Regions from separate parts of the Microbacterium sp. NPDC060117 genome, predicted to be linked through region 2. Evidence: riboswitches for the same ligand, from Rfam matches in the RefSeq annotation. Region 2 holds a riboswitch; each other region holds the start of a gene.
What was found. A riboswitch is a leader RNA that binds a small molecule or an ion and turns the genes downstream of it on or off. The one in region 2 is predicted to bind thiamine pyrophosphate.
Positions count from the first base shown of each region.

Region 1: another riboswitch for thiamine pyrophosphate. It lies ahead of thiM (hydroxyethylthiazole kinase); the one in region 2 lies ahead of ACFWCK_RS13075 (ECF transporter S component).
Region 3: another riboswitch for thiamine pyrophosphate. It lies ahead of thiO (glycine oxidase ThiO); the one in region 2 lies ahead of ACFWCK_RS13075 (ECF transporter S component).

Region 1 is NZ_JBHWXR010000004.1:778,036-781,302, reverse strand. It holds gene ACFWCK_RS19300 (bifunctional hydroxymethylpyrimidine kinase/phosphomethylpyrimidine kinase) at 1-1,105, opposite strand, end outside; gene thiM (hydroxyethylthiazole kinase) at 1,102-1,968, opposite strand; TPP riboswitch at 1,959-2,052, opposite strand; gene pheT (phenylalanine--tRNA ligase subunit beta) at 2,195-3,267, opposite strand, start outside.
Region 2 is NZ_JBHWXR010000003.1:280,968-284,234, reverse strand. It holds gene ACFWCK_RS13080 (D-alanyl-D-alanine carboxypeptidase) at 1-882, opposite strand, end outside; TPP riboswitch at 1,106-1,215, shown strand; gene ACFWCK_RS13075 (ECF transporter S component) at 1,211-1,849, shown strand; gene ACFWCK_RS13070 (ABC transporter ATP-binding protein) at 1,851-3,267, shown strand, end outside.
Region 3 is NZ_JBHWXR010000001.1:344,833-348,099, reverse strand. It holds gene ACFWCK_RS01535 (HupE/UreJ family protein) at 1-566, opposite strand, end outside; gene ACFWCK_RS01530 (DUF6882 domain-containing protein) at 592-1,323, opposite strand; TPP riboswitch at 1,416-1,515, shown strand; gene thiO (glycine oxidase ThiO) at 1,510-2,697, shown strand; gene thiS (sulfur carrier protein ThiS) at 2,821-3,078, shown strand; gene ACFWCK_RS01515 (thiazole synthase) at 3,084-3,267, shown strand, end outside.

The sequences.
Region 1 (3,267 bases), on a different contig from region 2:
GCGGGAGCAGGGCGCGCAGCGCCTGCTCCGCCTCCGCGTCCAGCAGCCGGTCCCCGCTGGTGGCGACCATCACCGGATCCAGCACGACCGTGGGCGGCCTGTGCGTCCCGAGCCAGGATCCGACCTCGGAGATCACCGCCGAGTCGGCGAGCATTCCGATCTTCACCGCGTCGACGCGCACGTCGTCGCCGATCGCGTCGAGCTGGGCGCGCAGGAACGCCGCAGGAGGGACGTGCACGCCGCGGACGCCCCGGGTGTTCTGCGCGGTCAGCGCCGTGATCGCGGCCATGCCGTATCCGCCGTTGGCGGCGATCGCCTTGAGGTCCGCCTGGATCCCGGCACCACCGGAGGGGTCGCTGCCGGCGATCGAGAGCACGCGCGGCACGCCGCCCGCGCCCCAGGCCCGCAGCAGCTTGCGCGCGGCGACGCGAGGATCCGGCGCCGCGCACAGCGCGGACACGACCGCGACGCCGGCGGCGCCCGCGGCACGCAGGTCCGCCACATCCTCTCGGCTGATGCCGCCGATCGCAACGCACGGAAGCGGGCTCGCCGCGGCGAACGCGGCGAATCCGCCCACGCCGAGCTCAGGCGGGTGGTTGCGCTTGGTCGCCGTGGGATGGATCACGCCCACGCCGAGGTAGTCGACGGTGCCGGCCGGCAGCGCCAGCGCGGCGTCGAGGTGCTCCGGCCGGTTCGCCGTGAGTCCGACGATCGCGTCGGGACCCAGCAACGAACGGGCAACGCTCGGCGACACGTCCGACTGGCCGATGTGGATGCCGTCCACGCGCGCTCCGCGGCGTCGCGCCTCCACGACGGCGTCGAGACGATCGTCGACGACGAGCAGCGCTCGCCCTGCGATGACCTCGGAGAGCTCGACGAGCTGCGCCACGATCGAGGCGTCATCGGCGTCCTTGTCCCGCAGCTGCACGATCCGCACGCCCCCGGCCACGGCCGCGTCGACCACGGCGGGCACCCCGCGCGCTCCGCTCAGCACCGGGTCCGTGACGAGGTAGAGCGCGAGGTCGTCGGATGTCAGCCTCCGCCGGGTGGTCGTCTCCCGCGCTCCGGCCTGAACCCGGGCGGTGGCGACGTCGACGAGCGTCATGCCGCAACCCCCGACGTCTCGTTCACCGCGGCGTCGACGCGGGCGCCTGCCGGCAGCGCCTCGGGGCGGATCGCGGCGAGAGCGTCGAGCAGGGCGACGGCGAAGGATCCCGGTCCGGCGGACCGCGAGGCGGCGTCCTCGGCGGCGAGCGTGTACACCAGGGTGGCCGCGGAGGCGGCGACGAGGGGGCTGTCGCCCGTCCTGCGCGCCGTCCCGAGGAAGGCGGCCATCGCCGCGCCGAGCGCGCAGCCGCCCCCGGTGACGCGGGTGAGCAGGGCATCGCCGTTCGCGATCCTGATCTCGTGCTCGGCGTCGACGAGGAGATCGACGGGGCCCGAGACGGCCACCGCTCCCCCGGTGCTCCGGGCCAGCTCGCGCGCGGCGTCCGCCGCGGCCTCGGTGCCGTCCAGGGCGTCCACACCCCGTCCGCCCTGACTGCGCCCGGCGAGTGCGAGGATCTCCGACGCGTTGCCGCGGATGAGCGTGGGTCGCAGCGCCAGGAGGTCCTGCGCCAGCGCGGTGCGCACCGGCAGTGCTCCGATCGCGACCGGATCCAGCACCCAGGGCGTCCCCGCCGTCCGGGCGCCGCCGACAGCCTCGAGGCTCGCGGAGCGCTGTTCGGGCGTGGGTGTGCCGAGGTTCACCAGCAGTCCGGACGAGATCGCGGCGAACATGCCGGCCTCGCCCGTGATGTCCACCATGGCGGGAGCCGCGCCGAGTGCGAGCAGCACGTTGGCAGTGAACCCGGTCACCACCGCGTTCGTGATGCAGTGCACGAGCGGGGGCTCCGCCCGCAGCTGCGTGAGAAGGCCCGCGGCGGCTTCCACCACGGACTCGGACGACAATTCCAGACGCGCGTTCATCGCGACATCCCTTCGCTAGTACGACCTAGATCAGGTTCGACGGGTGTGATCTCAGCCGCGGATGCGGCACCCCGTGTCACTGCCGGTCAGTCTAGCCAGGAACCGTTCGGCCTCGCCGCGCAGGTCACGCCCGTCGCGTGATGCCCGCACGACGAGGGAACGCCTGCACGCCGGATCCGCGGATCCGGTCGTACAGGCGTTCTTCGTCGTGCGTTCGTATCACGTCTCAGTCGCGGATCTGGGCTCCGAACCGCTCGGTCGCCACGGCGACGCCCGCGAGCTTCGCCTCGGTCGCCTCGGCGGCCGTCAGGGTGCGGTCGTCGGCCCGGAACCGCAGCGCGAAGCTCAGGCTCTTGGATCCTGCGGGAACACCCTCACCGCGGTAGTCGTCGACGAGGCGGACCGACTCCAGGAGCGCGCCCGCACCCTCGGAGAGGGCGGCGCTCACCTCGGCCGCCGGGACCCCGGCGTCGAGCACCAGCGAAACGTCCTGCGTCGCGGCGGGGTAGGTCGACAGCGATGCCGCGACCACGCGCTCCCCCGCCAGCGCCAGCACGCCGTCGAGGTCGAGCTCGAGCACCACCGCACGTCCGGGCAGGTCGGCGGCGGCCGACACCTGCGGGTGCAGTTCTCCGACATAGCCGACCTCGGTGCCGCGCACCTGCAGCACGCCGGCGCGCCCCGGATGCAGAGCCGCGCGGCTGGACTGCACGACGTCGATCTCGACGCCGGCCGCATCCGCGATCACGCGCACGGCGTCGAGCGCCTCGCTGAGACCGTACTCCTCGGCCGCACGCCCGGGCTGGCGCGGGGTGACGTGGCCGGTGAACAGCGCTGCGACGAGGCGGGCCTGCGGCGGGATCGAGGCGTCGAGGGCCGCGAGCGTCTCATCCGACGGCCTGACGCCGAGCGGCGGCACCTCGTCGGTGCCGTAGACGACGCCCGGCGCGGGCAGGAACACCACGCCGGTCTCGAAGATCGCCAGATCCACGAGGCCCCGTGCGATGTTGCGGTGCGCGATCTGCAGCAGCCCAGGGAGCAAGGAGCGGCGCAGGAACGGCGACTGCCCGTCGAGCGGGTTCGCGAGGCGCACCCCGGGAATGCTCTCCCCGGTGGCCGAGCCGTGCAGGTCGTTCTGCTCCTGCGTGGTGAACGGGAACGCCGGAGTCTCCACGAGCCCTGCAGCGGCCAGGGCGTTCGCGACGCGACGCCGGCCCTGCTGCAGGTCGGTCAGTCCGCGACCGGACGGCGGTGTCGGCAGCACGGACGGGATGCGGTCCAGTCCGTGGATGCGCGCCA
Region 2 (3,267 bases):
GCCCTCGACACCTACGGCAGCGCTGCCCGAGCCGGGCCAGGCAGCGGCAGCCACGGGGGCGGCGGCCGGCTGGAACTGGACCGGTGAGGTGACGGGCTTCACGGCGTTGAGCGGCCAGAGCGCCGTCGTGGCGCCATAGGCCACGATCACGGCGAGCACACCGGCGAGCGGCACCAGAACGCCGGGCCGGGCGAGGCTGCGGTGAGGCGCGTCGTCGAGCAGCGCCCGGGGCGGCGCGGCGGCGGCCGTTGCCGCACCGGTGCCCACGCGAGCCACATCGACCCAGGCGAGAGCGGCGGTCGGTGTGCGATCGGGACCGCGGACGAGCGACGCCGAGGGCAGTGGCCGCGCGGTGGCGGGAGTTGCGTCGGCGGCGGTGCCCGGGAACGGCTCGGCAGTCCGCGCCGAGGAGGCAGTGGCAGTCCGGGTGGCGCGGGTGGCGACCGAGTCGGAGGGCGACGCGGTCGACGCGGTCGGCTCCGTCGCGGGCGTCGCAGCCGGGACGACGGGCGCCGGGTCTCCGTCCTTGGCGACGGGAATCGGCTCGGCGATCGGATCCTTCGAGAGGCTGGGCCGTGCGGCCTCGGCGGCCGGATCCTTCTCGGCGGCGGTAGACGCGGCGTCGACGGCCGTCCCCGTTCCTTCGAACAGCGGCGGGGAGACGGGTGCGCCCGGCGCGGGGAAGAGCGGGCGGGCGGCGGGGGAGTCCTGGGTGGGGAACAACGCCGCGGATCCGCGTCCGTCCGGGGACGTCGAGAACAGCCCTGCCGGCTCGACGGCCGACCCGTCGGTCTCCGAGCCGGGACGCTCGGCGTCGGGTGCCTCGGCGTCGACGATCTCCGGATCGACCTGGGCGGCCCCCGGACCGTCGTCATTGTTCACCCCCCTACCGTATCGGGCGCCCCTGTCAACTCGCGGGATCGGCGTGCGAGCGCGGAGTCGCCTCGCTCACCGCGCGCCCAGCGTTTCGGATCACGGGAGGCCACAGGTCGCGCCCGGCGAGCGGCGGATGGGCCGAGGGCGTCCGCGGTCGGACGACCGGTCGACTGCCTCGTCACATCACGACTGGACGGTCGCCCGCGCTCGTCCGCGGGGCTAAGATGGGCGGAATCACCACGGGAGTCCGGCGAGCCGGGCTGAGAGGGAGCGAATCGCGCTTCGACCGTCGAACCTGATCCGGATCATGCCGGCGCAGGGAGGAGCATTTCTCATGCATGCATCTGCAACCGCACAGAACGTGAACAGCGGGGCCGTCGCACGCCGCCTGAACTGGCGCGTCGTCGACATCGTCGTGGCCGCCGTGCTCGGCGTCGCGATCGGCCTGGTCTTCTGGGTCTGGAACACGATCGGCTACGCCTGGTTCACGGCGGCCGACGGCCTCACGCCGGGCCTCGGTGGCGTCGCCGTCGGGATCTGGCTGCTCGGCGGCGTGGTCGGCGGGCTCGTGATCCGCAAGCCCGGAGCCGCCCTCGTCGTCGAGGTCGTGGCGGCGATCGTCTCGATGCTGATCGGCAACATCTGGGGCGTGTCCACGGTGCTCGAGGGCATCGCGCAGGGGCTCGGCGCCGAGCTGATCTTCGCGATCTTCCTCTACCGCCGGTTCTCGCTGCCGGTCGCCGCCCTCGCGGGCGTCGCCGCCGCCGCGGGCGCCTGGCTGTTCGAGCTGTTCTACGGCAGCTCGCCGAACATCCTGAAGTCGGTCGAGTTCAATGCGATCTACCTCGGCACCCTGGTCGTGTCGGGTGCGCTGCTGGCCGGCGTCCTCGGCTGGCTGCTGGTGCGCGCGCTCGCCGCGACCGGTGCGCTGAGCCGTTTCGCCGCCGGACGCGAGCTCCGCCGCGAGGTCTGACATGACCGCGAGTGCTGCTCGCGTCGTCGCGGACGGGTGGGGCTGGCGTTACGCCGGTCGCCGCCTGCCCGCTGTCCGCGACGTGACGTTCACGATCGAGCCGGGGGAGCGGGTGCTCCTGCTCGGCGCCTCCGGTGCGGGCAAGTCGACGCTCCTGACAGGCATGGCCGGCCTGCTCGGCGATGCCGAGGAGGGGGAGCGCAGCGGATCCCTTCAGGTCGACGGCGCGGATCCGGAGAGTCAGCGCGGCAGGATCGGGCTGGTGCTGCAGGATCCCGACGCCGGTGTCGTGCTGAGCAGGGTCGGCGACGATGTCGCCTTCGGATGCGAGAACCTCGGCGTCCCCGCGGAGGAGATCCCCGCGCGCGTCAGCGAGGCCCTCGACGCGGTGGGTCTGGACGTGCCCCGGGATCGGCCGACGGCGGCGCTCTCGGGCGGGCAGAAGCAGCGGCTGGCGCTCGCCGGAGCGCTCGCCATGCGTCCGGGGCTGCTGCTGCTGGACGAGCCGACCGCCAACCTCGACCCGGACGGGGTGCGCGAGATCCGCGCGAGCGTGGAGCGGGTGGTGGAGGCGACCGGCGCGACGCTGGTGGTCATCGAGCACCGCACCGCGGTGTGGGCGGACATGATGACGCGCGTCATCGTCGTCGGGGCGGACGGCGGGCTCCTGGCCGACGGCGCCCCGGCCGAGGTGTTCGGCACGCACGGCGACGCCCTGGCCGATGCCGGTGTGTGGGTGCCGGGTCACCCGGTGCGCCTGCCGGAGCTGCCGGTGCTGTCTGCCGCGGATCCGGAGGGCGCGATCCTCACGACGCGCGATCTGGCGGTCACCCGAGATCGTCGTCGAGCCGTGCAGCACGGGCTCGACCTCGTGGTTCCCGACGGTGCGGCGACCGTGATCGTCGGTCCCAACGGGGCGGGCAAATCCACGCTCGCGCTCACGCTCGCCGGGCTCCTGGATCCGCTCGAGGGCGCCGTCGAGGCCGCCGAACGACTGCGCGGGCGGCGCGGACTGGACCCGTCGCGCTGGACGTCTCGCGAGCTGCTGACCCGCATCGGGATGGTGTTCCAGGATCCCGAGCACCAGTTCCTCGCACAGACCGTGCGCGAGGAGCTCGCGGTCGGGCCGCGTGCACTCGGCTGGGACAAGGACCGGATCGATGCCGTCGTCGACGCTCTGCTGGAGCGACTCGGACTCACCGCGCTGGCGGCGGCGAACCCGTTCACCCTGTCCGGCGGGCAGAAGCGCCGGCTCTCGGTCGCGACGGTGCTCGCCGCGGCGCCCGCGGTCGTGGTGCTCGACGAGCCGACGTTCGGACAGGACCGTCGCGGCTGGATCGGGATCGTGAGCCTGCTGCAGGAGGAGATCGCGCGCGGTACGACCGTGATCGCAGTCACTCACGACGACGACGTGATCC
Region 3 (3,267 bases), on a different contig from region 2:
GTGGAGAACTGCGGATGCGCGGCGTCGAGGGCCGCGCTGCCGCTGCGGCCGTCGACCGCGTATGTCACGATCGTCTTGGAGTCGGTGACCATGCCTTCGGAGTCGGGGAAAAGGGCGCTCCGCACGACGAAGGCCCCGCCGTGCCCGGCACTGCACGCGTATCGGACCGCGAAGCGCGCGTAGTCGGTCGCGTCCCTCGCGTGGAAGACCGCGGCGCCGTCGGGGTGCGGCGCACAGGCCGAGCCGCCCTCGACCGTGACGGTGAATCGTTTCGTGGTGTAGGCGAGGATCGCCGCGGCGTGGCCGGCGAGCACCCGGTTCTCGCCGCCCGACTGGGGGTGCTCGATGGCGTCGGCGAAGAGCGCGGGGTCGTTCTGCGTCTTGGCGGCGGAGGCGCTCAGCAGTTCGTACTGGAGGTCGAACTCGACGCGCACATCGTTCGTGCCTGCCGAGGTCAGATCGGCATAGGCGACCGTGGTGACATGCCCCCAGGCGGGACCCGCGGACAGCAGCAGCGCGGCGACGGCGAGGGCCAGCGCGACCGCGGCGCGCGGAACCGAGCGCATCGGCGGTCGCTTCGGATCGCCCGGATCAGGCCTGAGGGACCTGCCCGAGCTGCGACTCGATGCCGGCGATGCGCGCGTACTCGTCGAAGCGGAACGTGGCGCTGCCGCTCGCGTCGCTGACGACCGCTGCGGAGTAGGCCTCGTCGGCCCACTGCATGCTCCAGCCGGCGAGCCGTGCCAGATCCCACACGGAGGAGCGCGCGTCGGAGAGCGTCAGTTCGGACAGGATCCGCGGCAGGGCGATGACGGCATCGGCGACCGTGAGCGGAGCGAGCGGCGCATCCAGCAGGAACACGGCCCGCGTGCCGCTGCCGACCGGGGCGGAGTAGTACGGCGAGCGTCCGGTGATCTCCTCGGCGATCGCGCCGACCTGATGCGCGGCGCCCGCGATCCACTCGTCCAGGTCCGCGTCGGCCTCGGTCGGGAACGGCAGCTCCGCGTTCGACAGCGCGTCGATCGAGTACGTCGTGCCGTAGTCGCGGAGGCCGGCGACGGACGGATCGGATCCCCCCTGCGGGTGCGCCCAGGCCCACATCAGCGAACGGGGCCCCGGGGCGATCGTGGCGACGAGCGATGCGCGCGCGACGAGCTGGCGGCTCGGATCGGTCTCGGACGTGAAGGTGAGGGTGCCCGCCGCGAGGTCGACGTCCCAGCGGTGCTCGCCCAGGGCGGCAGTCGCGGTGACCAGCTGGTCCTGGCGGAGGGCGGCGAAGAGCGCCGCGCGGTCGGCGAGGGGCGCGAGGGCGGGGAAGGTCATGCCCTCATCCTGCCGCGCAGGCCTATGAATGCGCCAGTCGCGCGGCCAGGAGCCGTCATCGGTGCACCGCTGTCGGCGCGACCCTCTAGGGTGGAGGGGTCCGCGGGAGCCCAGAGGGGCTGAGAGGGCCACGTGCCGACCGCCGAACCTGATACGGGTCATACCGTCGTAGGAAAGGGCACAGTCATGCGCATCATCGTCGTCGGCGCCGGGATCATCGGTCTCGCCAGCGCCTCCGAACTGCTTCGGCGCGGGCACGAGGTGACCGTGTTCGATCCCGACCCGGTTGCGGGGGCGAGCCGCGCCGCCGCCGGCATGCTCGCACCGACCACGGAGTTCGCCTGGGGGCAGGACGTCCTGCATCCGCTGCTGGCGGACGCGGCGGGGCGCTACCCCGCCTTCATCGCCGCCCTCGAGGGGCGCACGGGCCTCCGCACGGGCCACCGCCGCACCGCCACCCTGGCGCTCGGAGTCGACGCCGCCGATCGGGAGACCCTCGCCGAGCTCGCCGCACGGCGAGGCGCCGCGGTGCGGCGGATCACGGGGTCGCAGGCCAGGGAGCTCGAGCCAGCGCTCGCTCCCGCCGTCTCCGGCGGGCTGCTCGTCCCCGACGATCATCAGGTCGACCCGCGCCGGGTCGCTGCCGCGCTGCTCGCCGAGCTCGGATCCCGGGTGCGTCTGGAGGCGGTGGCCGCCGTCGAACGGGAGGCGGGATCCGAACGTGCGACCGGGGTTCGGACGGCCTCCGGCGAACGCGCGGACGCGGACGAGGTGCTCGTGGCCGCGGGTCTGGGCGCGACGCGCATCGACGGAGTGCCGCCGCTGCCGCTGCGCCCGGTGTGGGGCGACATCCTGCGCCTGCGCGTGCCGGACGGGATCCGGCCGCTGCTCACGCACACCGTCCGCGGACTGGTGCGCGGCTCCGCCGTGTACCTCGTGCCGCGGGAGGACGGAGAGCTCGTGCTCGGCGCCACCGTGCGCGAGGGCGGCGTGGAGGGCGTGCAGGCCGGAGGCGTCCTCGCCCTGCTGCGCGACGCGGAGCGGATCCTGCCCGGCGTCGCGGAATGCGAGATCGCGGAGGTGCTCGCCCGTGCTCGCCCCGGCAGCCCCGACGCCGTGCCGCTGCTCGGCCGCGTCGCGCCAGGACTGGTGGTCGCCACCGGGTTCGACCGGCACGGTGTGCTGCTGACGCCGCTGGCCGCCGAGCTCGGCGCGGACCTCATCGAGGGGCGGGGCGTCGCCCCCGCCGTCTCGGCCGCGATGGACCCGTTCCGCTTCGACGGCACCGGCGACGCCACCGCCGAAGGCACCGCCACCGGTACCGGCACCGGCGCTGCGTGCGCCACCGGCGCCCCGGCTCTCAGCGTCGCCTGAACGCCCGGTCCGCCGGGCCGCCCGCCGCTCGCTGCCTCGCGCGCTTCCTCGCCTCGCACCCCGGATCCCGGATCCCGCTTCCCGGCGCCCCCGCACCCCCTGTCCCCTGAAGAAAGGCCGATGATGACCGACACCCCCACCGCCCCCACGATCCGGCTGAACGGCGCCCGCCATGACGTCGCGGCCGGGTCGTCCCTGCTCGATCTGGTGGCGCAGCTCACCGGGCGCGAACTCCGCACCGACGGAACCCGGGTCGACGGCGGGCGCCTCGGCGTCGCTGCGGCGATCGCCGGCTCCGTCGTGCCTCGCGGCGGCTGGGCCCTGCGCACTCTCGCCGACGGCGACGAGATCGAGGTCGTAACCGCGGTGCAGGGCGGCTGAGCGTCATGACCGTGATCGACACGACTCCCGGGCATCCCGACGTCTCCGCGGAGGCGGATCCGTTCCTCGTCGCGGGGGAGCGGTTCTCCTCCCGCCTCATCATGGGGACGGGCGGGGCGACCAGCCTCGCGCTGCTGGAGCAGGCGCTGCTGGCCTCCGCCACCGAGATCACCACCGTCGCGATCCGCC